Regions from separate parts of the Paenibacillus sp. WG02 genome, predicted to be linked through region 1. Evidence: riboswitches for the same ligand, from Rfam matches in the RefSeq annotation. Region 1 holds a riboswitch; each other region holds the start of a gene.

Region 1 (7,400 bases):
GGATAATTTCCGTCTTGAGAGTTTATTTTTGAGAATCAAGAATAAACATAGATGCATCATGCCCCATGAATATTTTACTTCCATTATAAAAAGTTTTGGATTGAATATCCCTGTACCCTATTTTAGTCATAATGTCAGTTAGCTTTGTTTGATTAAATCCGTTATGAACTATATCTGAAACTATTTTTTCATTTTTATTAAAATCTACGATTAGTAAATGTCCTCCTTCATTTAGAACATCGAATAATCTTGATAAAACGAATTCAACATCATTAATATGGAGGAGAACCTGAGCCATAATAATATAGTCAGCATGTAAATCCGATAGATCTTCCTTTTCAAAATCAAAGCATAATGTATCTACATTCTGAATATTAAAATCAGAAATTTTTTGCTTTATTTGATTAATCATGTTTTGTGATGTATCTAGAAAAAGCATAGAATTAAACTCGTTTAACAAGTTCATTCCAACAAGACCAGTTCCACACCCAAAATCAATAGCATTCTTACTTTTAGCGTCAACTAAATATTCACGTATGGCATCTGATGATACCTTTGCAATTTGAATTCTTTCAGAAGTGTCATATATATTTGCTATCATTTCAAACTTATCCGTATTTCCCATTATTACCTCTCCAATCTCTGCCTAAAGAAGGCTGATCAAAATATGGATCCTGTATTATCGCACTAACTTTTCCCATTATTTTAGCTCCTAATGATTTTATATCTGAATACAGATTACCATATCTTTGAATTAACCTATATCACTAAAACAATCTGCCTGTTACATCAATGAACGAAAAAGGGGCTGCCCAAAGAACACTCCTTAACTATCGTTCTGCTTCCCTCAATAATTAGCGTTTATTATTGAATCAATTTTCGAATTTCATTTTCAACAATTCTTGTATTCCATGGTGAGAAAAAAACATTAGTGCCATCATCAGTAAGAGTAAAGGCGTAGGCTATCAGCTCGTTCGTGTAGAACACGAAATGATAATATGTCGGATCGCCCCCCCTGTTCTGGGGATTATAATTTTCCGTATCTTTCCCGCTTTCCAAAAACTGAATAAATTGTTCTTTCTCGCTATTATAAAGGGTTTTGTAGGGTTTTACTTCAATATGATTATAAAGGTCCACTCGCTCTACTTTTTATTTAGGCACATCTTTATAGTTATGCCTCATATTTTTTTTAAAGTCATCCTCCGCATATAAACGATATCCTCCAATTCTGGTCTCATCTCTTGCAGCTATTAACTCATTTATTTCAAACCCTTTGACCTTGTAAAGTTTAGTTCCAATCTCTAAAAATGCAGCATCTCCTGCTTTCGTTTGATAATTGGGGTTAGTAACAACATCTCCCACTTTAAATTTGACTTCACCAATTACCTGATTGGTTACATCATTTGGATCCTTTATCACACCTTCAAACAATCCAGTGTATGAATTTCCTGATAATTTAACAAAATCGACCCAATCGATCACAGCGTTTCCCTGAATTGAATTCGTATTAAAATTCGAGCATCCACTTAAAATTACAACGAAGAAAGTCATTAAAAATGCCCAAATTCTCACAATAAATCCCCCCCTTTCATCCCTGACGTAGACTGATTCGGATATGTTTCAACCCTCTTGTTAAATAATTACATTAACCAGTGCTTTCATTCAATCAGAAACAAGTAATTTCATAATATCTAAGCATCGAGGCAAATCCTTTTCTTCTAGCCGTTTCTTTAAATTTTTGGTAAGGTTCTCCATCGTTCATCTTAAATTTCCCTGCCCGCTCAATGAAAAAAGCAGGTTGTCTCAGCTGCCTGCTTTTTTCAAGTATCTATTCTGTTAGTTGAATGAAGAATTAAATGTGAAGGACTTCCATAACATACGATCAAAAAGTTGGTTATGATGGGCTTAATATTAACAACCGAAAAATAGCTTTATCCTTCAACGAAACTCATATAATACTGCTTCTAATGTACTCTCTGAGGCAAGGATACGGACCACCAAAAATATGAGCCATGGTTACGATAAATTCGTGATGTTCCTCCAAATATTTTTTGGAAATGCCGACGCGATTGGCTAGTAATTGTTGAACCGCTAAATCCCTTTCCAAACTTAGCTGGTTTAGCAAGTTATTGTTTTGTCCGACCGTTTTGCTTATTTCCAATAAAGTTTGTGTTTCGACGCCTGATGGCCGATACACCAAATTGGAAAATTGAATGTCGAACTCCTCCAGCCGTCGCTTTAAGTGAAGAATCTCTTCTTGACGTTGTACAGAAGTGTTTGATCTTTTCGATTGAAAAAGGTTCTTCACCTCTTTGGTTACTCTCTTAAAAAGCATGTCTAATTCCTCCTTTTTTCTCTTGAACGAAAAAAGGAAGCGAGGGAATAGAGCCCTAAAAAATAAAGGCCAATTTAATGTTTTTATCATTTTCTTTCCACGCTGACGAAGTTAGCTGACGGATTCGGGTTGAAAGTTAACCCTAACACTTAAAAGTGTACTCACCCCAGAAAACTTGGTTCCCCCGCTTCTTTAATCTAAAGAATTAAGCGTAGTATGATTCATTCTTATTTTATCAATTTACCCCAATACATATATAGAAACAATAGTAATATTTACTTATATTTTTTATGTCTATTTTCAACTAATAGTTCAATTTTACTGTGGTTAACGCAGCAAGGTCAACAACAACTGCAAGGGCAACTGCTGATTCTTAGCTCCCCTACTAGGCTTGAAGCTTATACGATAAGGTAAAGTAGAGAATTGAAGTTTCACATGGGGGGGCGTGTTGTGATGTTTTTGACGACTAACATGTTTCCTGCATATCCTAAGAAAAAACTCATTCTGGGTCTTAAAGGAGAAATACATTTGGATATTGCAGGTAAAAGAAATGAAAGCTAATATTGCATCTAAAGTATTTTATGATTTGTTTCCTCAGATCACCTGTCTTGAACAGGCGGCCACCGGATTTATTCTTACCGAGGGTCCAGCTTGGGATAAAACGGACGGCTCGCTTGTATTCAGCGATATTAAGGCAAACACGATTTATCGCTTGAGGGAGCAGGACCATCTCTCCGTAGTGCGGCGTCCAAGTGGAATGTCGAACGGACTGGCGTTTGACGCCGAACAGCGGCTCATTGCTTGCGAGCATGCTGGTCGAAGGCTCTCTTTATATTCCCTGTATGATCCGATTGGAACGATCGTTACGCTGGCTGACTGCTATGAGGGAAAACGCTTGAACAGTCCGAACGATGTAATTGTAGCTTCGGACCACTCCATTTACTTCACAGACCCCAATTACGGTTTAGTGAATGAATTGCAAGCACCGAAAGCGCAAGATCAGTTGTTTCAGGGAGTCTACAGGTTATCTCCGTCAGGCAAACTGACACTACTGATCAATGACTTTGCTGGTCCTAACGGTTTAGCGTTATCGCCTGATGAACGAAAGCTTTATGTCAGCGACACGGAACGTCAGCATATCAGAGTGTTCGATCTTGATGAGCAAGGCCGATTGGTGTACGGCAGACTGTTCGCCAAGCTGGACGTGAGCATGGGAGAGGGCGTAGCCGATGGCTTGAAGGTGGACGCAGAGGGACACGTATACTGCGCAGGACCGGGAGGAATATGGGTGTTTGAACCAGACGGAAGCGTTATCGGATTGTTGAGGATTCCTGAAATAACTACCAATTTAACTTGGGGAGGAGTATCAGGTCGGACCATGTATATTACCGCCACTTCCTCCGTATACAAGATACCCGTTGGGGTGACTAAAGCAGGATTTTGATCCGAAGCGAATAAGGAGAAGCTATTACCCTTTCGAACCTGACGAATCAGTTTCACAGCCCCAATTTGTCTTTGGCGAGAATCAGTATTTTTTCACAAGAAATCTTAACACCGTTTTCAGCTTTTCCGGTTAGTCTTTCGAGGATCTGACAAATAAATCTCTCGATGAATTTTGCTGGTACGGCTATAACCATTCTCTGAACAGAACACTTCCATTCGAGCAAAGCTTTTCGGTTCATCGTCAAAGCTTCCGATATGCATCATTTGACAACACAACCCTTCTTCCGCATGCTCAAACCGAACTTTTTCAAGGAACGGATTAGGTTTTTTCTTTTTCGTGTGTTCTAGAAACCGCTCAAACCATTTTTCTGTCAAAAAATCGGGTTGGCGTATCATAATCGTGTACTTCAAATTGTTTTTGTCCGTCGCAGGCTTGGTCAGATCAAGCAAGTCCCACACACCCTCAAGCGGAAAAACCGTATATTCGTAGTATTCAGCCGGTATATTGTCACTTTTGTAAGACATTCTCACCGCATAACTCAAACTGTACAAAGCTTCTACCGCCTTGGCAAATTCCTCGCCGTTCGGATCTCCAGAACTACTGACCATAAAAAACGGTATCCTCGGCACTTCCACAATTTCCGGTAATGTATTCGGCAAATAGAGTTGTTTAAAATCTTTCTTGTAATCTATCTTTTTACCCAAAATTCTATCTCTCCTTTTGGATGGTCTTCGTATATTTTAACATTCTAAATATGACAACAGTATGTCACTTTCAAGGTTCATGTTTCTCCAGAGCGGCCCCGAAACTGACTACTTCATGAAGTATACTCAAACTTGGGATGTTTCACATTACTGCCAAAATGTTAACGAAAGGGCTATGCGTCAGACCTTGCAAAATTATTGGTTTCCCTCTTCCTAATGCCCCTCTACCATCAGTTTAGCTTAATACCCGACTGCAAAGCTTCCCAAATCTCATCATAGATAAGTTCGAGCACAGAAATAGATCCACAGCAACGAGTTGTGGATCTAAATTTGTTAGCCGCCACTTACCTGTTAATTGACGGGTAAAAATCGATGCTTCACGGAAAAAAACGTTTCATTTTTAGTTGTTATTTTCGTATTTATAGCGGCAGTCTAAGACATTCTTTTTTCTGGGTCTTTAACTGCCGCTGTTTCTTTTTAATGGAACAAAGCGGAGATCAATGATTACAAATGGATAACTTGACCGCCGTTAGCTGCGCTCTTCCAAGCCGCTTCCGTCAAACGCGCAATTCTTAAACCGCAGCTGGATGGCGCAGCGGCTTCATTCACCCTGCCGAGGATGAGATCAACAAAATCACGATTTGGATCACTGGAAGCCGGAAGCTCTTCCAATACTTCGACAAGTTCTCTTTGTCCTTCCTTGGCGACGAATATTTTATTATTGCGGTACAAAACGGTTCCTTGATCGCCGTGAATAGACACATCCTCATGCCAACCGATGCTAGCGCTGCCGACAACATTGAAAGTCGCAATTGCGCCTTCCCGAAAGCGAACGGTGACGGCCGAGTCGATATCGACTTGCGATCCTCGGTTGTCGATGAAAGCAGACACGTTCGCTGGTTCTAGACCGGTAACCCAAAGTACAACGTCAAGTAGATGGCTTCCGGAATCATTTAGCTGTCCCCCGCAGGATAATGCAGGGTTTTGCCTCCAGGAACCTGTTGTACCTTTCAGCCAACTTTGTGCCTGATAAGCGCAAATGTAATTGATTTTTCCCAGTTCTCCGCTTTGGATCAACTCGCGAATATAGATGTAGGGGCCCATTAAGTGACGCTGGTAGGCAACTGCGAGATGTTTGTTTACAATTTTCGCATGGGCAATGATGCGTTCCGCATTCTCGGATCCGTCGACAAACGGCTTCTCCATCAGTACATGTAAACCGCCATCCAAGCATGCCATTCCTTGCTCAAAATGCATGCTGTGCGGCGAGACAATAATGGCTGCATCTGCGTTTGCCTGTGAGATAGCCTCCCGATAATCCGTATAAACCGCTACATTCTTCAACTCGAGAAAACGCTCAGTCACTTGTTCAATTGCTGCAGCGGAAGGATCCGCCAACGCTACAATTTCAGCTTCGGGTACTTGCAGCAATCTTCGAACGTGCTCTCTTCCCATTCCACCAACGCCAATCATTAAGAAACGAACTGTTTCCATGTAATATCCCTCCAAAAGAGTATTCTATTGTCTATTGCGATTGAAATTTTCATAAGCCGAGTCCCCCATTGATATGAAGTTCAGTGCCGGTGACTTGGCTGGCTTCATCGGATAATAAAAAGATCGTTCCGTGCGCCATGTCTTCCGGCGTTTGCATGCGACCGCTAGGTATGTAAGACTCGCCCAATTTCATCAACTCGTCCGGGCTTAAGCCCCTGTTCTGGTACAGCTCGATTTCCCCTTCAGAAGCCACCCAACCAACCGTTATCCAATTGGACCGGATATGTTCTCTGGCATAGTGGGCTGCGATGTGACGGTTTAAAGTAAGCATCGCGCCCTTCGAGCAAGAATAGGCGGCGAGTTCCTTTCCACCTTTATAGCCGTTTGTGGAGCCCATATGAACAATGGAGCCGCCGCCTGTCTTTAACATTGACTGAATCGCGTACATCGAACAGAAGAAAGCGCCTTTCATGTTGACGGCAAAAATCGAATCGAACAGCTCCTCCGATGTATCCACCATCGTTCCCCGGGGAAGATACCGGCATTATTGACCAGACCGTCAACCTTGCCGAATCGGTCCACCGCTTCATCGATTAACTGCTTGCACGCCTTTTCCCTGCTAATGTCAGCCTTTACAAACAACGCTTCGGCACTATAAGTTTCCTGAATAGCTTGAACGACTCTTGCGCCATCTTGTTCATTTCTCCCATTGACGACGACAGCTGCACCCTCGCTTGCGCACATCATGGCAATGCCTTTCCCGATGCCTTTGGTTCCTCCTGTGACGACGACTACTTTTCCAGCAAGCCTGTTCCCCATAGAGTTCTTTCCCCATCCTTATATGGTTTCGAACACATTTCAGCTCCAGTTGTTATTTGAAATACAAAGCCAAATGCTTCGCTGCCTTGACGATGCCTTCCCGTTCCTTCTCCAGCGTTCCCCAGAACCTGTGATCCTCTAGCTCTATGCTGACTGCTCCTTGATAGCCCAGACGGTCAAGTCTTACGGCGACTTTATTCCATTCCACCTCGCCGTGTCCGGGAATCGTATATCTCCACGAGCCTTCTGAGAATCCGTATTTCGCTCCGAAAGTCGCCGCCAAGACGCCGCATTCGTACAACTCGTCATGCAGAATCTCCGTATCTTTCCCGTGGCAGTGGTTAATACGCTCACCGAATTCTGTCAAAGCTCTTACATAATCGATACCGAGCCGCACCATATGGGAAGGATCGTAATTGAGGCCGAAATGCTTGGAAGGTATCGCTTCAAACATAGCTCGCCACATCTCGGGCGTACATCCGATTGTCGGATAATGGGGAGCAGGTCCCGGCCAGCCCTCGATGGCGATGTAGACCCCTTGGCGTTCGGCGTGACGAACAAGCTCCGGGAAGGTGTCCTTCCAGATGGCGAAGCTCTCCTGGCG
Region 2 (7,400 bases), 3.0 Mb from region 1:
AGAAGTTATTGATGGTAGGCCGCTTTGTTAAAAAGCTGATCTTATCTACATGAGGTGATTTGAGATGAACGAAATTCGTACATTACGGCAAGAGGAGCTTCTAGAGAGCTTTGCTCTATCTGAGTTTGCTTTTCAATATGAGCTTACTGCTGAGGAAAAGGCAGAGCGAATAAGTTCTACGGATCCTAATCAAACGTGGGGCTATTTCATTGACGGCAATATGGCTGCAAAGCTTACTTTACTTAACTTCCGGACTTGGATTAACGGGAAGAGCTTCGCGATGGGCGGTATTGCGGGCGTAGCAACATGGCCGGAGTACCGACGCAATGGGATGGTGGGACAGCTGCTGGTTCAAACGCTTAAAACGATGAGAGAGCAGGGGCAGACGATTTCCTTTCTTGCGCCGTTTAAGTTTGAATTCTATCGTAGATATGGCTGGGAAACCTACGTGGATTATTTGAAATATGAAATTCCTGTCGATAAGCTTCCCAAGTTTAAAGCCGCAGAGGGCAGTTCAATTATTCGTGTAGCCAAAAGCGAAGAGGTTCTCAATCCAATCTACGCTAAGTTTGCAAAAGCATATAATGGCATGATGGAGCGGGATGCAGACTGGTGGAATAATCGTTATATGAAATTTAAAAAGGGCACAGCTGCCGTCTATACGAACGCTCAAGGGGAACAGCGGGGCTATGTATTTTACCAGGTAAAGGACTCGGTGGCGACCATCCATGAGTTGGTTTTTCTTGACGAGGAAGCAAGACGCGGCTTATGGAAATTCCTTGCAGATCATGATTCGATGATCACCAAGGTCGAAGTGAAAGCACCTGTAGATGACCAACTTCCATTTCTGGTGCATGATCCAAAGTTCAAACAGGAGAAGATTACTTATTTCTCGGCGAGAATTGTGGATGTAGAAGCTTTTCTGACGGAATATGTATATGAAGCTCGCGACCGGGCGGAAACCATATATTTACATATTTCAGATGCGCAGGCAGATTGGAACCAAGGCGTCTTTCGGCTACAGTTTACCGACAATGGAAAAGCTGCCGTCGTAACGAAGCTGTCTGAAGATGAAATACCTGCAGAGGATCAAATACTTGGCTGTAGCATACAGACGTTGACGGCTTTGTTCATGGGTTATCAGAAAGCAGGATTTATGGCCCGAATTGAGCGTCTTCAAGGCTCTGATGAGCTTGTTGGCCGGTTGGAACATGCGATTCCGCGGCGAACAACTTATTTAGCGGATTTCTTTTAAAAGATGAAAAAAGACGGTACCCGTGGCAAAACAATGGGGCCGTCTTTTTTTACGAGATTATGTCGGAGAAGCGCGCCATTAACACCGAATAAAGTGACTTGATCAAGGGTAGCCTAATGGAAATCATTAGCAGGAGGGTGTGCCCTTGTATCATTTGTATACTCATAATGATCTGGATGGAGTAGGTTGCGGTATAATAGCTCGATTAGCATTTGGTGAAAAGGTAGAAATCCGTTATAACTCTGTTGGAGGGTTGAATCTACAAGTAAACCGTTTTTTAGAAAAATCAAGAAAAAAAAGCCAATTGTTTATCACCGACTTATCCGTGGATGAAACGAATGAAAAAGGACTTAACGAGTTTGTGAAATCAGGTGGAAAAGTAAAACTGATTGATCATCATAAAACCTCGCTTCATTTAAACAAATATCCGTGGGGAATGGTTCAGATCGCGTATGAAAATGGAAAACTCGCTTCTGCAACTTCTCTATTTTATGAGTATCTGATCCAGAACGGATTGTTGAAGCCAATGAAAGGATTAGATGAATTCGTCGAATTGGTCCGTCAGTATGATACATGGGAATGGGAACAGAATGAATACATCAAGGCTAAGCGATTAAACGATCTCTTTTATCTAATTTCCATCGAAGAATTCGAGGAAAAAATGGTGGCTCGCATTCAGAAAAGTGAGCAATTTGCGTTTGACTCCTTTGAAGAAAAAATTTTGGATATGGAAGAAGAAAAAATTGAACGCTATGTGCGCAGAAAAAAGAGAGAAATCATCCACTCTCGTATAGATGACCATCATGTAGGGATTGTTCATGCGGAATCCTATCATTCTGAACTTGGAAACGATTTGGGCAAAGAAAACCCTCATCTGGATTACATCGCAATCATGAATATGGGCGGTAAAAAGATAAGCTTTCGAACGATTCACGATCACATCGACGTCTCGGAAATTGCGGGTCTTTATGGAGGAGGAGGCCATGCGAAAGCATCCGGTTGTTCAATGACAGAAGAAGCTTATCAATTTTATGTTGCGAAGCCATTTCCAATGGAACCCATTCGCGCGGATGCAAATAAAAATACATTTAACACGAAAAATTCTGTGTATGGATCACTTTATGAGAATAGAAATGAACAGCAAGTGTTTATTTTTCCTTCTGGAGGCAGATGGGAAATCGATGTGGATGGGGTCGAATCCAACCAACATTTTTCTACTTTTGAAGAGGCAGAACGTTATGTTAAAAGGGAGTATGCAGCTTGGTTAGTTCGGGACGAAACGTATGTTTCATTCCTAATGGAGCATATGGCGGCAAGAAAAACTAAAACCCTCGAGGGTAGTTCAGTCATATAAAGAGCAACGCCAGTTCCAGATAACTGGGATAAAATGCAAGCCGCCTTCTCATACTAACTATGAGACAATGGAGGTGAATGCAATGCCCAAAAATGACGCCGATCCCAAGCATGACCGCGAAGATAACAAAGCAGATAAGAAAAACAATCAGCAGAATAACGCTAATTTCATGGAAGAAGCTCAAACGCTATCGAGCAACGAGGCACCTGATTACGTTCCAAGTTTAAATGGTATCCCCAAAAATCAAGTTTAAGTAACTACTGCAGGCTGCTCTTCTCGTCACTAGTATGATGGGAGAGCAGCCTTTCTAGTGCAATATTAGCAGAAGGAGGTGCGTGGATGAGCCCTTCCACCATAAATAAAAAAAGCTGATTTCTTGAGAATATAATCTCAGAAACCAAGCTTTTTTTTATTTCAGCCGTTTAATTGGATAGCTTGTACACTTTAATGGTTTGGATACCAAACTTTTGCAAGGATTGCTTGGATCCTGGGATAAAGATATCAATACGTTTTCCTTTGATTGCACCGCCAGTATCTGTTGCGTAAGCATACATGCCGCCTGCAGGGAGGCCATTGAAATTATAACCTTCTATATAGAGCTTAGACCCTAGAGGAATCACCGACGGATCTACAGCAACGGTTCCAATACCTAATGGATTACCCATATAATCGATAGCTCCGTAGCCGCCATTTTCAGATGGATCTGCTGAATAGGCAGTAGATTGAAATAATTCATAATCTGGCGCGTGCTGATTGCCATCTTTACTTAGAATAGCTAATTTGCTGCTAGCGTCCCACTGAACGGGAATATTGGATGCTTTGCTTAAGAACCGAAGAGGCACGTATACGCGTCCATTTTGGAATTCTGCATGTGTGTCCATCTCGACAGGAGTGCTATCGATTTTGGCTTCTTTTTGTCCCGATACTAAGGTGATCGAATGTTTGTTGTTATTTAACGTGACTTTGATCTCATCGCCTTCTTTTTGCCACTTCACGTCATAACCAAGCTTCTCCGTTACGAAACGAATCGGTACTTGGGTAGCATGATTGTCATCCAAAAATGGCTGAGCATCCGGAAATTGAACAAGCTCATCATTGACTTGCACTTTCACATCCATCTCAGCGGCATGCGCCGAAAATGGGGAAAGAAAGCCTCCTGCCAACACTGTTAAAGACACAGCAAGGCTAGTTAACCCTTTAGTAATTGTATGCAATTGGTAATCCTCCTTCAATGAGCCTTCGAGGTTAGTTGACGGGTTCGGGAAGAAGGTTCTCCCTAGTCTGCTCCTTTGAAGAGCAAATATTCACCCCATGTAAATCGTCCCCCGTACCGGCACTTTGTCTGTGCACCGGACTCGGCTTCAAATAGTTTAGCATTCGAGGCTCTGTGGGACAACGGCCAAAATATGGATGGAGGTCTTAGAAGGTACTGGACTTAGGTCTAGGTACAAAAACAGTCGCGAGTCCGTTTTGACGAATACCGGTTTCAGGTACGATAGAAGCATGAAGAATACGTGAAGGGCGGTAAGCAGAATGAGTATGGATCGATCGAAAGGGTTGGCATTGGTTTTAATTACGGCAGGTATACTTATTTCTCTGCATCAGTTGGGCAGTCATATTCATTTAATGGGATTATTATTCCCAGCAGCGATGCTTGGATTAGGCTATGTAGGCATTAAGAATGGGAAGAAAATAGGATGGTTTATCGCCGGCTTAGGCGGCTTAATTTTGACCATTAAACTATCAGGCTTAATCGCGATTGCATTCGCAATAGGTTTAGTGATGTATGGTTTTCATTTGCTGAAGAAACGAAATGAATTTTAAATCTTAAGAAATGGGGGTGTAACTTCATGAATATATTGAATCGCATTGGCAAAATGGCGGAAGCTGCATGGCAAGAAACGGCCGGCAAGCTTGAGCATCAAGAACGGGGAAGCAGCGTGATTGAGAAGCTGGAACAGCGCTACGAGGAGGCGCTGCAGCGGACTATTGAGCTGCGACAACACATTGTGAACGCAGAGGAGATGGCGCAGCTGCGCGGCGAGCAGGCCGAGCTGGCGATGCGCGCCGGCGATGAGGAGCTCGCGCGGCTAGCACTCTTAGAGAAGCAGCGCGAGGAAGTCGCTTGCGAGCACTACCGCGCGCAGTATGCGAGCAGCCAGGACATGTGCCTGGCGCTCGCGGATGAACTGCGCGGGCTGCGTGCAGGGCACGCAGCCGAGGGGGCTCGGGTGCAGCCGCCGGGCAGCGGGCTGCACGGGAAAGAGGCTCGCGACGCATGGCGCGAGCTGGAAGTGACCGGCCGCGAGCTCGGCCGGGAAGCGCTGCAGGGGCTCCGCGAAGCAGGCCGCCTGTCGCAAGAGACGCTGAAGGAAGCCGGCGGCAACCTTCAGCAGGAGCTGCGCACGCTGCGCGGCAAGCTCCAGCAGGATTGGCAGCAGCATCGCTCCAGCGATGACACGGACCCTCGCGGCAAGAAATAGCCGCGAGTTTTCCCTCCAGCGTCTAGTAAATAGGCGCTGGAGGGCCCTTGACCTCCATGATTCATGCGGAAGCCTTGCCGCGCAAGGATTTGCATCTTGGAGGTCGTCCATTCTTATGGTATGCTAGGAATCTATATGAACTAATTTTAAAAGTCAGCCAGAGGAGGTGCAGCGATGGGAGAAGAAACTAAAAGCAACCGTAACCGCAATACAGCACTAGTGCTGATTGGAGCCGGTCTTTTTTTGCTTCTAGATCATACAATAGGCTTTTTCCCCATTCTTGCCATTATCCTCATCTTGCTAGGCATTCATCGGGTCCGTTCACGCAAAGAGCGCAAAGGTTATGTACTGATCGGTATAGGGGCAGTGATTTTATTCGGTGATCACATTACTATCGTGTTCTCTATTGTTTTAATTTCGCTAGGTTTGTTTTTCATACGATCGAAACAAGTACACAAAGACGACACGTACATGCAGAAGCAGAAATTGGTGGATAGCGTCCGTTTAGGCCGTGAGCCTTGGATTTTGCGTAACAGTTCAACTTGGTACATTATTGGAGAGACCTACATTGATCTTTCACTTGCGATATTGGAGCAAAAGGAAACCACTGTCATCCTGCAAGGCGTTGTAGGAGATGTAGATATAAAAGTACCGGAAGATATCGGTGTCGCTGTCACAGCATCCATCTCTTTCGGGCAGATTCAAGTTGCGAATGAGCGCGAGTCAGGAGTTATGAACAAGCTGATCTGGCAGTCCCCTAACTATGACCTTTGCGATCACCGCGTGAAACTTGTGCTTTCTTACATCGTAGGAGATATCAAAATCAAAGTATTGTGAGAATGCGCTTAGGCACGCGTAAAGATCTCGAGGAGGTTCATTATCCATTGGACGGCTATAAACGACGATTAACGAATATGATATGGCGCAGCATGAGTGAATCGATCATCTTTAGTTTCGTTGTGTTTGGCGCGATCATTTATTTTTTGAATTCACGCAATCTGATTGTGCCTTTTACGAGTTGGCAAGAAGGCGTTAAGTTTACATTCATGGCGATTCTGGTTATTGGCGGAATTGGTGCTGTGTATGGCTTCTGGAATAGCAACCGAATTACTCGGAGGCTGGAGCCAATGATGGAGACGATGATTTTGCTCGAAAAAGGGACGTTTGCCCGTGGCGGTTTCCAGAACGGTGAAGATGAAATCGGGCGTCTGGGTGATCAGTTAGGCCGTATTATGAAGCGGTGGGAAGAGCAGGTTACTTCTCTACAGCGCTTATCTAATGATAATGCGGAGCTTGCGGAGAAAGCTAAGCTGTCTGCCGTGATTGAAGAAAGACAGCGATTGGCGCGTGAGCTTCATGATGCGGTGAGCCAGCAATTATTCGCAATATCCATGACGGCAACAGCTGTAGGGCGTACCTTGGACAAAGATTTTGAGAAGGCTAAAAGGCAAATTCATCTCATTGAGGAGATGGCTTCTGTTGCTCAATCGGAAATGAGAGCCTTGCTTCTGCATTTAAGACCTATTCATCTGGAAGGGAAACGACTGTCGGAAGGACTTGTCGAACTCCTGAAGGAGCTTGCGGCTAAAGTGCCCATGGCGATTACTTGGGATATGGACGAGGATATCCGCTTGAATAAGGGGATTGAGGACCATTTGTTCCGTATTGTACAAGAGGCGCTTTCTAATGCTCTGCGTCATTCTAAGGCAAATAAGCTGGAAGTGAAGCTGCTGCATCGTCCTGATGGTGTTCGGCTTGCGATACGCGATGACGGAGTGGGTTTTGAATTAGATGCTAAGAAGCTTACATCGTATGGTATAGTGTCCATGAAGGAGCGGGTTAATGAAATTGGCGGCTCTGTGGATATCATAACAGCACCTGATAGAGGTACGCGTATCGAAATTCGTGTGCCAATATTAGCTGCTGAATATGCGGTTGAAAGTTAATTCATTACTATAGATAGCTTGAAGAAAATAGTTTTCTATCGAGAGGAGAAGCAAATGGACGACGCGTTGATTAAGGTTTTGCTTGTCGATGACCACGAAATGGTCAGGATCGGACTCGCGGCCGTACTAGGGACAGAGGATGGAATTGAAGTGGTCGGGGAAGCTAGCAATGGTCAGGATGGCATTCGGCTAGCACAGGAATATCGACCGGATGTCGTACTCATGGATTTGGTCATGGAAGGCATGGACGGTATCGAGACGACAAGGAAGCTGCTGCAACTTTATCCAGATTGCAAAGTCATTGTGTTGACGAGCTTCTTAGATGATGAGAAAATGTATCCTGTAATAGAAGCGGGGGCATT
Region 3 (7,400 bases), 3.3 Mb from region 1:
GGTTGCAAATGTTTTGTCTTCTCCTGCGGAGAAGCTGGAGAACGCTTCGGATGTAAGTGTTTTTGTATGAAAAAAAAGAGGGCTGCGTCTACACGCTAGCCCTCTTTTTTGGTAGTGACGGGCGGCAAATCGCCCCCCTCACCGATCAATCGTACACCTTCCGCACAAACACCGTAAGGCTCCCAGCGGCATGTGGCACATAGGTGACCAATGTCGCCCGGTTTCACACGGTCGGCCACTTGCCCACAAATCTCCGACCAGCTCAGCTCCATTTCCACTTGCAAGCCAAGCTTGGTGACGATTTCTGCATCGTGCTGATAGACGGTCCTATTTTCACAATGCGCTTCTTGATCCTTCGGGAAAGCTGCGCAAAGATCGTCAGGTCCTAGTACAATGCGGATCATCGTTTCGGGTTCTTTCCGAAGCTTTTCGTAGACTGCGGTCATATTCTCACAAAACTCTGTGGAGTATCCCATACCTCTGTAGCCTAGCAGACAAAGTAAGTGATGTCCCCGAAGCTTGATCGCCTGGGTCATATTTTAGGGACACGGTACAATCCGTACCCTTCCATTTTAATGATTGGATCTTTATCCTCGACTAGACCCGTCGATTTGGAATGTAGAGCCACATCAATGAGCCAGCGTGTAAAATCCGCCACATTCATCGATTCCATCTCGGCCAAGCTGTAAAATCCCGCTGCGTCGACCTCTACGCCGTCTGGCTGAGGCTCACCGCTGATGTAATCCATTTCAAAAGCAATGTATACATTGTGTATGCTTCTAGGCAAATCACGCACGGCTACTAATCGATTTACAACCGCTTTGACTCCGCTCTCCTCCAGCACTTCGCGCTCAATCGTATCTTGAATCAGCTCATGCTGCTCAATATAGCCGCCCGGGTTGGTCCATCGGCCTTTCCCTGGCTCCTGAGCCCTGCGTACAAGCAGCATCTTCTCATCCTTCATCACGAGTGCGCCTACACCGATGCTATAATTACCCCAATGAACAAAGCTGCACGCGGTACAAGCTCTTCTTATCGTGCCATCCACATCGCGCGACTCCATAGTAGCACCGCAGGTCATACAAAACTTGGCTTCCATCTATCTCATCTCCAACTTCTTATAGTCTTGAGTTCCAACTTCCATTCGAGTTCACTGTATGTAAGCTTACTGCTTGAAGTGGAAAATAGGCAACTCCGATCCCGTACGTTTTCCGCTCATTGCATGGGAAATTGGAGATACTTCCTGCACTTGTCTTGCGATATCGCTGAATTTAGAAACGAGGTGGTTCTGAGTAAATAAGAGGCCTTAGGGGCTGCTATTTGGGCATTTTGAGGACTTCAAGTGAAAATAAGAGGTTCTAGGGACTCTTATTAGGTAGAATTTGTTGGGATTCGAGAGAATCTGAGCAAATAAGAGGTCCTAGGGACTGCTATTTTTACTTTTTGGTAAGTTTATACGGAAATAAGAGTCTTTGGAGACTCTTATTTCGCGGATTCGGCTGGCGAAAGAAAAACCCGCCACCCTATGGAGGAACCCAGAGGGTGGCGAGGTGCGGTTGACGGAACGGGGTCTTACTACACCAAAAACATCGTCACGATCCTACATCACGCATCCTCTCTGCCCAATTTGGTGCTACATTGTATGCTAGGCTGGGCGGAGGATCATGTGAATTCGGGTTGATCGATACCTTGTGGTACAATAGAAGAACTATTTTAAACAAGTTAGGGGAATGCCGAGGATGGCTAGAAATCAACGCTTAGTAACGGATACAGATTTTCAAGATGCAGTTGAAAGACAGGCTGTCGTCCGTGTTTTCAAAGATGATCACATTGTGGATTCGAATGCGGTTGTCTTACGTTTCAGTGAAACGACAGTTGTCGTACAAACTCGTGTTAGTGATTTGACGTACTATGATCGAGAGGCTTGTGAATTTTTTGAAATGAAAAAACGATAGCTGCTGCAGCTATCGCTTAGTTTAAGGTATAGGAAGCTAGAAGAACGAAGCGGTAGCCTTCTTTTTTAAGCTCAGGAATAGCTTTCATAATGCCTTCTGCCGTATCTTTCTCCGGGTGGTTCATATGAGCTAATACAATAGAACCGCTTCGGGCTTTTAGCAGCGCATTGTATACCTGTTCCGTGTTATAAGTCGCTCCAGCGTCTCCGAGTACGTTGTAACCTGCCAACTGAAACCCTAAATCATGAACAACTCCTGCTGCAACATCATCATAATAGGCTGTGCCCGAGCGAAAAAATACAGGACGCCGTCCAGTCAGCTTCTCGATCTGGTCAGCATTGTCTTTCACTTCATGAATAACTTCGTTCACATTCTTGGTTCCCGCGATGCCATACGCCAACTTGCCATTTACAGACAAGGGCCGATGCTCGGTCCCATGATTTTCAATCTCGAACAGTGGGTTTGCGGCTAATTTGGCAAATATGTCTTTATTGGCCGTTATCCATCTCGCATTCATAAATAAAGTAGCCGGGATGTTCTCCTTGATCAAATAGTCGATCAGCTTCTCATCGTACCCACTGCCCTCTTTCCCCCCACATGCGTCAAAAGTCAGCGCAATCACTTGTTCCTTTGTAGTAAGATGTGTCCGAACGCCTGGGACATTTTCGCCCCATTTCTTTGGTTTAGCGTTTCCGTAACGCTCGATTAGGGTCTTTTCCAAAGACGAAAAAGCCGGACTAGGCGATGAACTGGGTTCGCTTGGAGGCGAAGATGGAATCAGCGGTGTATCCATGGCTGTTGGAGCTGATGCCGATGCCACCGATGGCGTCGGAGTCTCTTTTGACACCATTGTCGTCGATGTTGGTATAGATGCTGGTGTCATTGTCACTGTCGGTGCACCACTTACCTCAGCAGTCCCTTGAGCTGACTTTCTATTACCCATCTCACAGGATGACAACGCTATCATTACGAGAAGAAGGAAGAGAAGGCACATCGTGCGCCCCCTCATTTGTGCTTTCGCCAATCCAGACTGCTTTTAGACAGCAGATGTCCAAAATCGTTCTCAAGCCGTTTTTCTTCTGCTTTGCGAGCAGCTTCCGCCTTTGCTCTCTCTGCATCTTTCTTCGCTTGTTCCTCTGCTTTCATGGCATCAGCCTGCGCTTTGAGTCCCTCAAGTATTTCCGGGCGCAGTAAATCCTTAAGTGTTGTGGGTTTATCTTGCACGCTGGTAACAGCAGGAGTAGACGACCATTTTTTCTTTGCCATAACGGGTTCACCTCAGTTCAGTTTCTCCCTATTATTGTACACTTCTACTCGTGCAAATGATACGGTACCGTCGCCACGACGATATCTTTATCTGCTTGCAGCTTCGAACGAATGCGTGCAGCAGACTGGTTATGGAGCAGTCGATGCCACCATTTTTTCGGCATAAATTGCGGTAGAATGACCATAATGTTTTGTTTTTCCGAAACATGTGTGTCAATTCTCTCAATAAATTCAGCAAGCGGCTTAAGTATCGTCCGATAACGCGATTTAAAAATAACCAATCGAACGCCCGGATCCCATTTATCCCACTTCTCCTGCATCAATTCTTCATCTTCATCTGAGAACGATACATAGAAGGCAATCACGTTTGGCGACAACGATTTCGCATAGTTCAAGGACTGTGCCACAACCCGATGAATGCCCGCCACAGGCACAATAATCAAAGGCTCCTTCGTGCAAACCCGCTCAATCGTTATATCAATACGCAATTGCTTCGCTACATCATCGTAGTGATGACTAATTTTCGTAATTAACCAAAGCAGCAGCGGGGTTATAATAATAACAATCCACGCACCTTCGGCAAATTTAGTTATGGAAAATATGAGCAAAACAACAAGAGAAACGATCCCGCCTAAACCATTGATGAGCAGCTTTCCGATCCAACCTTTCACTCGCTCTCTCAACCATTTACGAACCAAGCCGCCTTGCGCAAGTGTAAAAGATAAAAACACGCCAATCGCATATAGAGGAATGAGTGCATCTGTCTTACCTTTGAAACCAATCAGAAGAATACTGGCAAGCACACCAAGCGTGATAATCCCATAGTGGAACGAAAGTCGGTCTCCTCGGAACGAGAACATACGCGGAAAGTTTTTATCCTGTGCCATAATGGATGCTAAGATTGGAAAGCCGTTGAAGCTAGTATTTGCAGCCAAAACCAGAATGAGCATGGTACCAATTTGAGTTGCATAGTACATCGCCCCACGACCAAAAGCCTGCTCTGTCACCATCGATAAGACGGATGTATGGCCATTAGGATCAGGTACAATACCATAACCCAAAGCTAATACCGTTACGCCTCCAAACACGATAGCCAAAAGTGTCCCTAAGGAAACTAACGTGCGCTTCGCGTTTTTAACGGATGGTGTGCGGAAATGTGGCACGGCATCGGAGATGGCCTCGATCCCTGTCACGGCGGAACACCCCGAGGAAAATGCTTTTAAAAGGACGAATAACGTCAATGAGCTTGTCATTGAACTCGGAGCAAACACTATAGGATGCATATTAATGGAACCCGTCAGCATATCGTATATACCTTTGCCCACTAGCAGTAAAATACAAAATATAAAAAAGTACGTTGGAATAGCGAAAATCGTACCTGATTCCGATGTTCCACGTAAATTAAGCCAAACCATGATCCACACAAGAACTAAAGTAATCGGAACAATATACGGCACCGCTGATGGAAACGCTGACGTAATCGCCTGCACGCCGGCAGAGATCGAAACGGCAACGGTAAGTGTATAGTCAATGAGCAGCGAAACACCAGTCAGCCTTCCCCACACCATACCTAGGTTTTCTTTGGAAACCATATACGCTCCGCCACCTTGCGGATAGGCCTCTATCACTTGTCTATAGCTCAAAACTAGCAGCATAATCAGAGCAATAATGGATAACGCAATAGGCAAAGAGAACGCAAAAGCGGCAACCCCAACAGTCGCAAGTTCTAAAAGAATCTGCTCAGTCCCGTAAGCAACTGACGATAAGGCATCCGAGGATAGGATCGGCAGTCCTTTCCAAACCGGCATTTTTTCGGATTCCATTTCGCTGGATTTAAGCGGTTTGCCAAACATAATTTTTTTCAATGAGTCGCTTGTCATTCGTGATAGTTCCCCCAATTAAACCTAATATCTGACGTATTCTTGTGTTTTAGGACGCAAAAAAACACAAGGATAGACCTTGTGTTTATACACATGTTCTCCTTCCCACGGTCGCTTACGAGGTTAGCTGTCGGGTTCGGGCCGCGAGAATCTGCCCTAAATGGTGCCATACGTAAGCACCTTTACTCACCCCATAAAACTTTTGGTTCCCCCGCTTTTCTAATAAGAAAATTAAGCGAAATATTCAACTGTAACGTACGAGTTGAATACTACTCTCTTCTTACAGCATAGTAAAGGATTGAATAAACTTAAAAAGATAACTCCAACCACTACATTCACTCAATAATACGCTTACAATCCTGCCATTCATTGATTTACTTCCATTCTCTTATTACATCGTGGATTTTTAACATTTGGCGAATAGCCCGGGTTGAGCATCACTGGTGGATTCGTCTTTTTTTACGCTTGACAGAAAAATACAACTACTTTAAGATTTAGCTGTATGATAGCTGTACAGCTATATAGCTATATAGACACACAGTTAAATCGAACTAAGAAAATTTATAGGGAGGTCACACGTATGACTGTTATTGTAAAGAAGATGTCGATCACTGGGTTAACCATTGTCATGTTAGCAGGAGGGATACTGGCAGGCTGCTCGTCGGATGAGAAGACGGGAAACGCGGGCGGAGACAAAAATGCGACCGTTACACTAAAAATGATTGAGAGTTTGACCAGCCCTGAAAGAACAACGCTTCTCAAAAACATGCTCGGCGAATTCGAGAAGCAAAATCCAACCATTAAAGTAGAGTTAATCTCGCCGCCGCTTCAGAATGCGGATACGAAGATCGCTGCTATGCTGGGAGCGAAAGAAAGTTTGGATGTTCTCGAGGTTCGAGATAATACCGCAAAACAATTTGTAACAAATAATTTCATCGAAGATCTGAAACCGTTTACAACGAAGTGGGAGAATTACAAGACGTTGAACGACAGTGCTAAAATGGCAGCTGAATACATTGATAACAAGCCATATTACATACCTTACGGGCTGTACCAGAAAGTATTGTACTATCGTCAAGACTGGTTCAAAGAAAAAGGATTAACCCCGCCGAAAACGTGGCAAGAGGTCTATGAAAAGGGCAAAGCGCTCACTGACCCAGCCAAGAATCGTTACGGATATGCGTATCGTGGCGGAGCAGGGGGCGATAACTTCTCCCTCATGATTATGCAAGCGTTTGTCGGTGATAAAATTAATCCGAACGACTCCATGTTCTTGAAGGACGGTCAAACGATCTTCTCCTCGCCGGAAGCGAAACAAGCCATGGAATTATTCACGAAAATTTATCAAGAAGCTTCGCCAAAGGATTCAACGAACTGGGCTTTTGCGGAAACAGTGGAAAGCTTCGTGTCGGGTGTAACCGCGATGTTGATTAACGATCCGGAAGTTATCTCCGTAACGAAAGAGAAAATGGCAGAAGGAACATGGGCGACAGCGCCAATTCCACTAGGACCCAGTGGTAAAGCTCCAAGATTCGTCGGCGCAGCAGGATGGGGAATGACATCATACACCAAACATAAAGAAGAAGCTTGGAAGTTGATCGAATTCTTATCGAGCCCCGAGCAGAACTTGAAGTTCGCCAAGGGCATTGGACTCATTCCGATTCACACTTCGGCGCAAGATGATGAATTCTTTAAAGTTGGGGCCTACCAAGCCTTTATCAATATGAACAATAATTCCAAAGATTACTTCATGATGAGAGATGCGACAAACTATCAAGGTAATGGCCAATTTAAAAAGCTTCAAGTTGAAAACAATCAGGCGATGATCCTAGGCAGCATGCAGCTGGATAAAGTTCTAGAGCAGTGGGACGCTTACTGGAAAAATGAAAAAGCAACTCAGAAAAAATAACCCGGATGACAAAGGTGCTTTGGAGGGGTCTGGATCAAAGGGACCCCTCCTTTCTTTGGATACTTACGGGAGGAGGACAAAGATGAAAGATAATGTAAACAAGTTCATATTTTACTGCTTGCAACCTTCCCTACTGGTCGTTTCTGTATTTACGTTTTACCCTTTCTTTCGGGGTGTTGGGATGGCGTTCCAGAAATATACACTATTCGATTTAACGGATATTCATTTTATTGGGTTTGACAATTTCACTCTCATATTTGGCCAGCCTGCTTTTCTGAAAGCTCTGTCCAACAGCTTCTTTTGGGTGTTTATCTCTCTTTTCTTACAGTTTACTTTAGGGTTCATTTTGGCATTGGTCTTGAAGAAACCGTTCAAAGGCAGAGGTGTCTA
Region 4 (7,400 bases), 3.5 Mb from region 1:
TTTATAAACGTATCCGTCTGTAAGCTTCTAGCCCCTTTGAATTGATTATACGTAAGGAAAAATCGATCAATGACTCCCCGAATCTCCTCTGGTATGGCAGGACCTTTTTCCACGATATACATGCTATTTGCTTTATTCGAATGTCTTTTTTTATAAAACCAACTTTTCCAGACACTTAATTGCATGCGGTTCGTGTCACCTGCTTTCTTCCAAACATTTCTTCATTATAGGCTAAAAACCATAAAATTTCGATAAAAATCGCAATATTTCGCATAAAAAAAGAACATCTGCCTTCTATGCTTTCATTCGAAAGATTCATAGAAAACAAATGCCCATGGAATTAATCCTTTTTTCACCACATGGCTTACTTACAAAACTCTTTTGGCTCCCACATATCTGGATCCCCAGTATGAACTGGCGAGACTATCTATCCTTACACCTCTTGACGTTGTCGCCGAAATGAATTGATCATTTCCCAGATAAATCCCTACGTGGTTCACACTTCCTGCAGCAAAAAACACAAGATCTCCAGCCTTCAAGTCCATAACCCTGGTTCCTGCTTCATCGTACATTTGGACCGCAGTTCTGGGTAGATCAATACCTTTAGCTTCGTACAAATAGCGTACAAATCCGGAACAATCAAACCCTCTGGGTGTTGTGCCTCCCCAAACGTATGGCGTTCCCATGAACGTATTTGCTGTTTGCACGATTTGATCAGACATGGACGGTATAACTGCCGCTGCTACCTTTGGAGCTGGTGCTGGTGCTGGTGGCGGTGCAATCCAAGCTGGTTTGTGCGACTTGCCATCGACATTCACCATTGCAATACGATTCGCCTCATTCCATTCAATCGGAGAACCGAATGTTTCAGTGATGAAACGTAAGGGTACATAAGTATTACCTTGATAAAGCGTCGGACTGCTTTCCAGACTAATCTTCTTGCTGTTAACGATCGCTTGCTTCTCGTCGGTTGTCAGTTGAATCATCTGCTGCTTGTTCACCAACGTGACCACAATTTCGCTTTCTTGCTTCGCCCAGCCTACTTGATAACCCAATTTCTCAGATAATACGCGTAGAGGAACTTGCAATGTTCCTGTGTTGTCAATAAATGGCTGTACTTCTGGGAACTGAACCAACTCATCATTGACCTGGACTTTTACATTAGATGCAGATGATGCTGCTTGAACCGATGGAGCCGTAAACATGGATACTGCTGCGCAAACAAGTGCGCATGAACAAATAAAGCTTTTTGTAAAAAGTTTCAAAAATTGTTCCTCCTTGAAGCCTCCGAGGTTAGTTGACGGGTTCGGGAAGAGGTTTCCCTAGCGCGCTCAGTTTATTAAAACAGCTGAGCATTCATTCACCCCAAATAAAGAAGTCCCCCGTACCAGAGCTTTTGCTGCTCCGAGATTCGGCATTTTTTGTCTATGTTAGACTAGCATAATTTGACTGTTAGTTTCAACTTTTGCGCAGTGGTAATAGTATCCAAGAAATTATAAGTGCAAGACAAAATCTGAAATAAAGGAGGCAATCAACAGAACGGCCATGACTCCCCCTGCAAGATGTGCACGCCATATGAAGTTATCGTCTGGTGTCTTATATTTTGACAGTTTAGCGGTATTACGAAGTGTGCGAAAGTAAAGAATAGCCCCTACAATCACGAGAATAATCTCAATAGCCGCACTCACCCACGGCCACTGCCACAGACTAAATCCTACTAATGGAAGTCCTCCAACATTCCCCGGTAAGAATGGCATATCTGCACGATGAACGAGAAGATCAAGTATCCAGTGACTGAAGGTAAGCACTCCTATAGCTGCGCCTCCTCTTTTCCCCCATAATTTCCAAGCCAATAATCCCGATAAGATAGCAATGAGCAGCGCCCCAACTAATGAGTGTGTGTAATCAGCGTGAATAATCCCTTCCCCATAACCCGTACCCAGGCTTGTATCGATCGTTTCAATACTAGAAAGAAATAAGGGTACAAATACAACGTCAAGCAGCTGAGTACTAAGTATGAGCGCCCAGATCGGCACCTCCGGTGTTCTTGCTTTCAATGCTGCAGCAAGCCCAAAATGTCCAGCAAACATTTACATTCCCTCCCTTTTCGAACGCTTGAGAACACGGCTTTCAAGCCATCCACCTAAAACTGTAAATAAGAGCATAAATACAATAAATGACATGTCGAGACCCATTCCTTTCTGAATACTAATATAATTAGTATTTTAACTAATATAATTAGTTTATGCAAGTGCTTTTTCAGCACAAAAAAGAAGAAGCCTGAACGTCATCGTTCAAGCTTCGATTTCATGCATATGTGATTATGTCTTGAGACATGTCTAATTCGATATCGGTCCACGTCCGTTTCAATGCGATAATGTTGAAATTATCACTTTGAGAAGTTATTACGCTTTTGATTTCGCTTGTTGAATGATTCCTCTATTCGCTCCCATTAGAACCAGGTCAGACCGCCATTGAATCTCCAGAGTAATAAAGTGACTGGCTCCGTACGAAAATCAGTTGTCAGAGTCACAGGCTTGGATTAGCCTTGGCAAGTGAATCATGCAAAAAGTACATCAAATTTCATAACAATGATCTCATTTCTCAATATTCCTGCATTTTGTACATCAAAATCAGCTGAATTCGAACGTTTGGGCTCACTTTGGGAGATTTTGCTGTACTTTCTGCAGCTTCTGCCTCTCAAAAGTACGTTTATATTCAAAATACATGCACTTTTTGCATCTGTATTAGCTCAAAATCAGGCTCATCTACTCCGTTGAATTCAAGGACCGCTTGCTTGTCCTCCACGGGTTATCCTTCGATGCCTTCACGTACGGGATGCTAGTTCTTTTCAGCTTATCCTTAAATTTTCACCGGTGTGATGCACGTCCTACTCGGGTTTAACCTTCGAAGCCGTCACGTATGGTCGAACCCCTGCGGATTCTCATCCCTTCCCGCACAAACAACTAAAGTTGTACTACGTACAACTTTAATCAACCAAATCAAGCATTTTCTCTGCACATGTTGCAAAAAATGCAACAATTTAGACCCAAAGTGGCCTTTTAGTACGAATTAAGGCTAAATTGTTGTACAGCATACAACATCTCTTGCTTAGAGAGTAGAAAGCCAAAGAAATTGTTGCACGAAGTACAACTTCCCACTTATAGACAAGAAAAAGCACTCATACAGGCTTCCTAAATCCGACCGCCCCCTTCACCCTAAACCATACAGCGAACCCAACCGCGTTAAATAGGGTGGAATCCCTTCGTTTACCCCAAAAGAAAAAAAACCACCCGAAGGTGGTCTTTCTTTCACTTGCTGTTAAGCGGGCGGCGGGAATCGAACCCGCGCGATCAGCTTGGAAGGCTGAAGTTCTACCATTAAACTACGCCCGCGTATTAATAAAGGGATTGATGGTCGGGACGACACGATTTGAACATGCGACCCCCTGCTCCCAAAGCAGGTGCTCTACCAAGCTGAGCTACGTCCCGATGCGTTTTATGAAAATGGCGCGCCCTGAGAGATTCGAACTCCCGACCTTTTGATTCGTAGTCAAATACTCTATCCAGCTGAGCTAAGGGCGCAAATGAGTTGGAGCGGAAGACGGGGATCGAACCCGCGACCCTCGCCTTGGCAAGGCGATGCTCTACCGCTGAGCCACTTCCGCATCGTATAATTGCATGTCATTCTCGCTAACGTTTCTCCGAGGCGACAAGGAATAATATATCAGGAATTGAGGACAAATGCAAATGTTTTTTCTTACCTTTTTTTATTTGATGAAAATACCGCCAAACGGCAGTACTTCTCTGGCAATGCGGCGCAGTAAACTGTCATTTTTCATATGCTCATCTAATTTGCGATCTGGCTTACAGGGCTGCATGAGAACGTGACCATGTCCCGTTATTTCCCAATGATAATTCATATGCTGACTGGCCAATGTATTGCCGTACACACATAGACGCAGCTGAGCGTTCCGCGGATAGGCAACAAGACAGCTTGTATCGACATATAAGGGCTGCTTGGCATCCAATGCCATTTGATAAATCGGTCCTGCAGTCAGAAGTCCTAGTTTGCCTGGACCTTTAAACTGCATTTTCACGAAATCCTGCGTAATCAGTGTATTCTTAACATTTTGCAGATGAGAAGAGTAGCTGACTCCCTCTGTGTAAAACAAAACATGTCGGAATTCATACAGAAGATCATCATCCGTTCCTATAGGTATAACAGCCATGCTATAGCCTTCAGGCAGCCCTAGCATGACATTGGCAGGACCATGCAGCCGTGACTGGACAAAACGCTTCTTCCTATACATACTCGGCAACTTCATGAAAGAATCTTCTCTCTGCTCAGACTTCCCTTGAAAAGCGACAATTTGGCTCGGATGCAGCACATGAACAGACTCATTCTGTTCGATGCGCAACGTGGCTATCTTCGCATGTGAGCTTACTTCCTCGAAAGATACCTCCATACACACCGGACCCCCTCATAGACTACATCTATCTCATTCCGCGCTTCTGTCTCCGCCAAACCATGAATCGAAACACGCGGCCAAGCACAAAATAAAAAACAATTAGCAAAACAGCCGTCACAACCATATAGGTTAATTTCCGATTTCGCTTATCTTTATCTAAAGCAACTTGTTCCATGGCCTTCAAACGTTCTTGCAATTGTTCATTTTCCCTTTTAAGCGTTTCGTTTTGCCCTAGAAGCCGTTCCTCAGTTTCTTGCGAATGCCGTATGGCTTCGGAAAGCTTGTCCTTCTGATCCTCTAATTGCTGCTTCGTACTCTCATAGTCTTTCTGAATTTGTTGCACATTCTCTGGCAATTGATAGATGTCTTTCACCCGATCTAGCCACGAGGCTTGGACAGCAGAAGCTGGATACATAAATCCGAACAAGATAACAAGGATGCCAAAGACTTTTACAGCCCCCGCCAAATATCGTGTCTGCATCTGCCGTTCCTCCCCATATTCATATCGACATATTCTTCTATTTTACAGCAAAAGTCACCCCTTCACCACTTCTGCAGCAGCTATTGGATATCGCAAGATCGTCTTCATTTTCGAAGGATCTACTTTTCTCGGGTCTGATAAATAAATCTCATGATGGAGGCCGCGGATGCATTGACTATGTTCAGCTAAGAAATCCTCGATTTGCTTCAAAGTTTCCGGTTCTGTTGCATAGGGCCCCACATGAAGCATTTGCACACACGTTCCCTCATGCAAGGTTTCATACTTGATATCCGAAATAACGTTCAGTCCCTTTTTCTTCGACATCGCGGTTGAAAGGGCTTCTTCGACACTTTCTGCCCTCACATAATCAGGCATTCGAATCAATAGCTTCCAGTTCCACTCATCCCTTGGTACATCTAGGGCTTTTCTATCCCCATCCACCCACCATAAGCCCTCCAGCTTGGCCACAGTAAAGTCTTTCTCCTCTTTCTTATAAATACCTTTGATGCTGTAGGAAAGCGTGTAAAGTGCTTCAGTGGCATTTGAGAAGGCTATGTCATCCGGATCCCCTTGTCCTTGAATTGTGACATACCAGATAGGATCAAATTCGACCCATTGCGGTTTCGTGGGAGCTGTGTAATAGCTTTTATACGTTCTAGCTAAATCTAACTTATCCATGCTGCACATCCTTCACATTTTTCTCCTAGTATATAAAAGGATTCCTGACAGCTGCATGTCAGCAAACATAAAAAAACTTACCCTTCGCCAAATTTCGCGAAACAGGTAAGTCTCAACCTCATAAAAAGTCGTATGTAATTATTCCGCTGCTGGTGGCGTGAACGAACGCTGAGCAAACTCCGCATCCAACATGAAGAAGGCGTTACTGTCTTTATCAATACGTTTCAATTTATTAATAATGCTGTCGAACATGGCTTCTTCCTCTACCTGCTCATCAATGAACCATTTCAAGAACTGCATAGTCGCATGTTCTCTATCGTTCAATGCCAGGTCTGATAGATGATAAATACGTCTTGTTACTTCTTGCTCGTGTTGATAAGCATGTTCAAAAGCATCTAAGATCGATTTGTACTCATTGACAGGCGTATCCATACCGGCAAAGCTAACCTTTTTTCCACGGTCATTTATGAATTTGAAAATTTTCATCGCATGGAATTTCTCTTCCTCAGCTTGTACAATAAAAAAGTTGGAAAAGCCGTCTAAGCTTTCCGCAGCACAATAACCAGCAATAGCCAAGTAGACGTGCGCGGAGTAAAACTCATAGTTCATCTGCTCATTGAGCGCTTCTGTAAGTGTATCGTTTAACATAGATGCACACACCTTTCTGTATGGTTATCTCTTGCGTATTCCCCATATATACAAGATTACCAGAACTCCGCATACAAATACAAACGGAAGAAACAATTTTAGAAGGGTTAGGTTCAAGCCATCACGCTTTCTGCCCTGGATTCAGCAATAATTTGTTTGATCTGAGCATAAAGTAAGTCAGGCGAAGCTGCGCACAGCAGTTCCTTTTTACCGATCATGGCGATACATTCTTTTTTACAATGCTTACAATTGCCTAAGCAATCTTTCTTTTTTTGCTTTAGGTCTGGATATTCATTTTTCAGGGACTTATATATTTGTTTGGATCCGAATTTTTCATTTCTACAGCAGTATTTAATCGTTTTCAATTCGATCTCTCCCCGCCATCGTCATTTACCACTATCCTTGATATTAGTGATAATAATAATCAATGTCAACTTAAAATTGGGTGAGCTTGTACAAAAAAAGAGTTTTCCTTAGTCCTCATAAAGGATTAAAGAAAACTCTTTGGGATGCGGTCAAGAGGACTCGAACCTCCACGGGGGGTTAGCCCACACGGACCTGAACCGTGCGCGTCTGCCAATTCCGCCATGACCGCGAAATCAGGGATCTTTAGACATTAGTCTAAAGATCCCTGTACTTACTGAGTCATGTAGGATTCGAACCTACGACACCCTGATTAAAAGTCAGGTGCTCTACCAACTGAGCTAATGACTCATGTCCAGAAATAAAAAAATGGCGGAGCTGACGGGATTCGAACCCGCGGTCTCCTGCGTGACAGGCAGGCATGTTGGGCCACTACACCACAGCTCCACACTATGTAAAACAACTCTCAGAAAGAGTTTGGTTGCGGGGGCAGGATTTGAACCTGCGGCCTTCGGGTTATGAGCCCGACGAGCTACCGGGCTGCTCCACCCCGCGACATTACTAGCATGATATTTGATTAGGAATATATGGTGGAGGCTGACGGGATCGAACCGCCGACCCTCTGCTTGTAAGGCAGATGCTCTCCCAGCTGAGCTAAGCCTCCATGGGATAAAACTAGAAAATTGATGGTGACCCGTAGGGGACTCGAACCCCTGTTACCTCCGTGAAAGGGAGGTGTCTTAACCACTTGACCAACGG

Evidence for each region. Region 1 has a riboswitch for cyclic di-AMP ahead of ACBP55_RS20005 (hypothetical protein). Riboswitches for the same ligand answer to the same signal wherever they lie in the genome.
Region 2: linked by a shared signal. The riboswitch ahead of ACBP55_RS07135 (stalk domain-containing protein) and the one ahead of ACBP55_RS20005 (hypothetical protein) in region 1 are both predicted to bind cyclic di-AMP.
Region 3: linked by a shared signal. The riboswitch ahead of ACBP55_RS34925 (APC family permease) and the one ahead of ACBP55_RS20005 (hypothetical protein) in region 1 are both predicted to bind cyclic di-AMP.
Region 4: linked by a shared signal. The riboswitch ahead of ACBP55_RS04520 (C40 family peptidase) and the one ahead of ACBP55_RS20005 (hypothetical protein) in region 1 are both predicted to bind cyclic di-AMP.

The regions. Positions count from the first base shown of each region.
Region 1 covers NZ_AP036016.1:4,435,286-4,442,685, forward strand. The annotation lists gene ACBP55_RS19995 (class I SAM-dependent methyltransferase) at 23-625, opposite strand; gene ACBP55_RS20000 (hypothetical protein) at 1,150-1,572, opposite strand; gene ACBP55_RS20005 (hypothetical protein) at 1,949-2,335, opposite strand; cyclic di-AMP (ydaO/yuaA leader) riboswitch at 2,422-2,557, opposite strand; gene ACBP55_RS20010 (SMP-30/gluconolactonase/LRE family protein) at 2,886-3,779, shown strand; gene ACBP55_RS20015 (GyrI-like domain-containing protein) at 3,896-4,483, opposite strand; gene ACBP55_RS20020 (Gfo/Idh/MocA family protein) at 4,988-5,977, opposite strand; partial or broken gene ACBP55_RS20025 (SDR family NAD(P)-dependent oxidoreductase) at 6,027-6,796, opposite strand; gene ACBP55_RS20030 (sugar phosphate isomerase/epimerase family protein) at 6,849-7,400, opposite strand, start outside.
Region 2 covers NZ_AP036016.1:1,484,739-1,492,138, forward strand. The annotation lists gene ACBP55_RS07120 (GNAT family N-acetyltransferase) at 65-1,255, shown strand; gene ACBP55_RS07125 (DHH family phosphoesterase) at 1,401-2,609, shown strand; gene ACBP55_RS07130 (hypothetical protein) at 2,692-2,862, shown strand; gene ACBP55_RS07135 (stalk domain-containing protein) at 3,032-3,823, opposite strand; cyclic di-AMP (ydaO/yuaA leader) riboswitch at 3,828-3,980, opposite strand; gene ACBP55_RS07140 (hypothetical protein) at 4,143-4,433, shown strand; gene ACBP55_RS07145 (PspA/IM30 family protein) at 4,460-5,092, shown strand; gene liaF (cell wall-active antibiotics response protein LiaF) at 5,267-5,929, shown strand; gene ACBP55_RS07155 (sensor histidine kinase) at 5,977-7,038, shown strand; gene ACBP55_RS07160 (response regulator) at 7,093-7,400, shown strand, end outside.
Region 3 covers NZ_AP036016.1:7,738,648-7,746,047, forward strand. The annotation lists gene ACBP55_RS34895 (SOS response-associated peptidase) at 1-70, shown strand, start outside; gene ACBP55_RS34900 (DUF1284 domain-containing protein) at 96-476, opposite strand; gene ACBP55_RS34905 (NUDIX domain-containing protein) at 533-1,099, opposite strand; gene ACBP55_RS34910 (hypothetical protein) at 1,740-1,955, shown strand; gene ACBP55_RS34915 (polysaccharide deacetylase family protein) at 1,972-2,949, opposite strand; gene ACBP55_RS34920 (YqkE family protein) at 2,961-3,221, opposite strand; gene ACBP55_RS34925 (APC family permease) at 3,266-5,101, opposite strand; cyclic di-AMP (ydaO/yuaA leader) riboswitch at 5,199-5,349, opposite strand; gene ACBP55_RS34930 (ABC transporter substrate-binding protein) at 5,682-7,010, shown strand; gene ACBP55_RS34935 (carbohydrate ABC transporter permease) at 7,093-7,400, shown strand, end outside.
Region 4 covers NZ_AP036016.1:961,496-968,895, reverse strand. The annotation lists gene ACBP55_RS04525 (hypothetical protein) at 1-185, opposite strand, end outside; gene ACBP55_RS04520 (C40 family peptidase) at 369-1,265, opposite strand; cyclic di-AMP (ydaO/yuaA leader) riboswitch at 1,268-1,427, opposite strand; gene ACBP55_RS04515 (permease) at 1,494-2,090, opposite strand; tRNA gene ACBP55_RS04510 (tRNA-Gly) at 3,325-3,395, opposite strand; tRNA gene ACBP55_RS04505 (tRNA-Pro) at 3,415-3,491, opposite strand; tRNA gene ACBP55_RS04500 (tRNA-Arg) at 3,508-3,584, opposite strand; tRNA gene ACBP55_RS04495 (tRNA-Gly) at 3,593-3,667, opposite strand; gene ACBP55_RS04490 (AIM24 family protein) at 3,770-4,468, opposite strand; gene ACBP55_RS04485 (hypothetical protein) at 4,497-4,952, opposite strand; gene ACBP55_RS04480 (GyrI-like domain-containing protein) at 5,007-5,630, opposite strand; gene ACBP55_RS04475 (ferritin) at 5,769-6,278, opposite strand; gene ACBP55_RS04470 (DUF1450 domain-containing protein) at 6,392-6,643, opposite strand; tRNA gene ACBP55_RS04465 (tRNA-Leu) at 6,789-6,873, opposite strand; tRNA gene ACBP55_RS04460 (tRNA-Lys) at 6,920-6,992, opposite strand; tRNA gene ACBP55_RS04455 (tRNA-Asp) at 7,012-7,088, opposite strand; tRNA gene ACBP55_RS04450 (tRNA-Met) at 7,120-7,196, opposite strand; tRNA gene ACBP55_RS04445 (tRNA-Val) at 7,230-7,305, opposite strand; tRNA gene ACBP55_RS04440 (tRNA-Glu) at 7,329-7,400, opposite strand, start outside.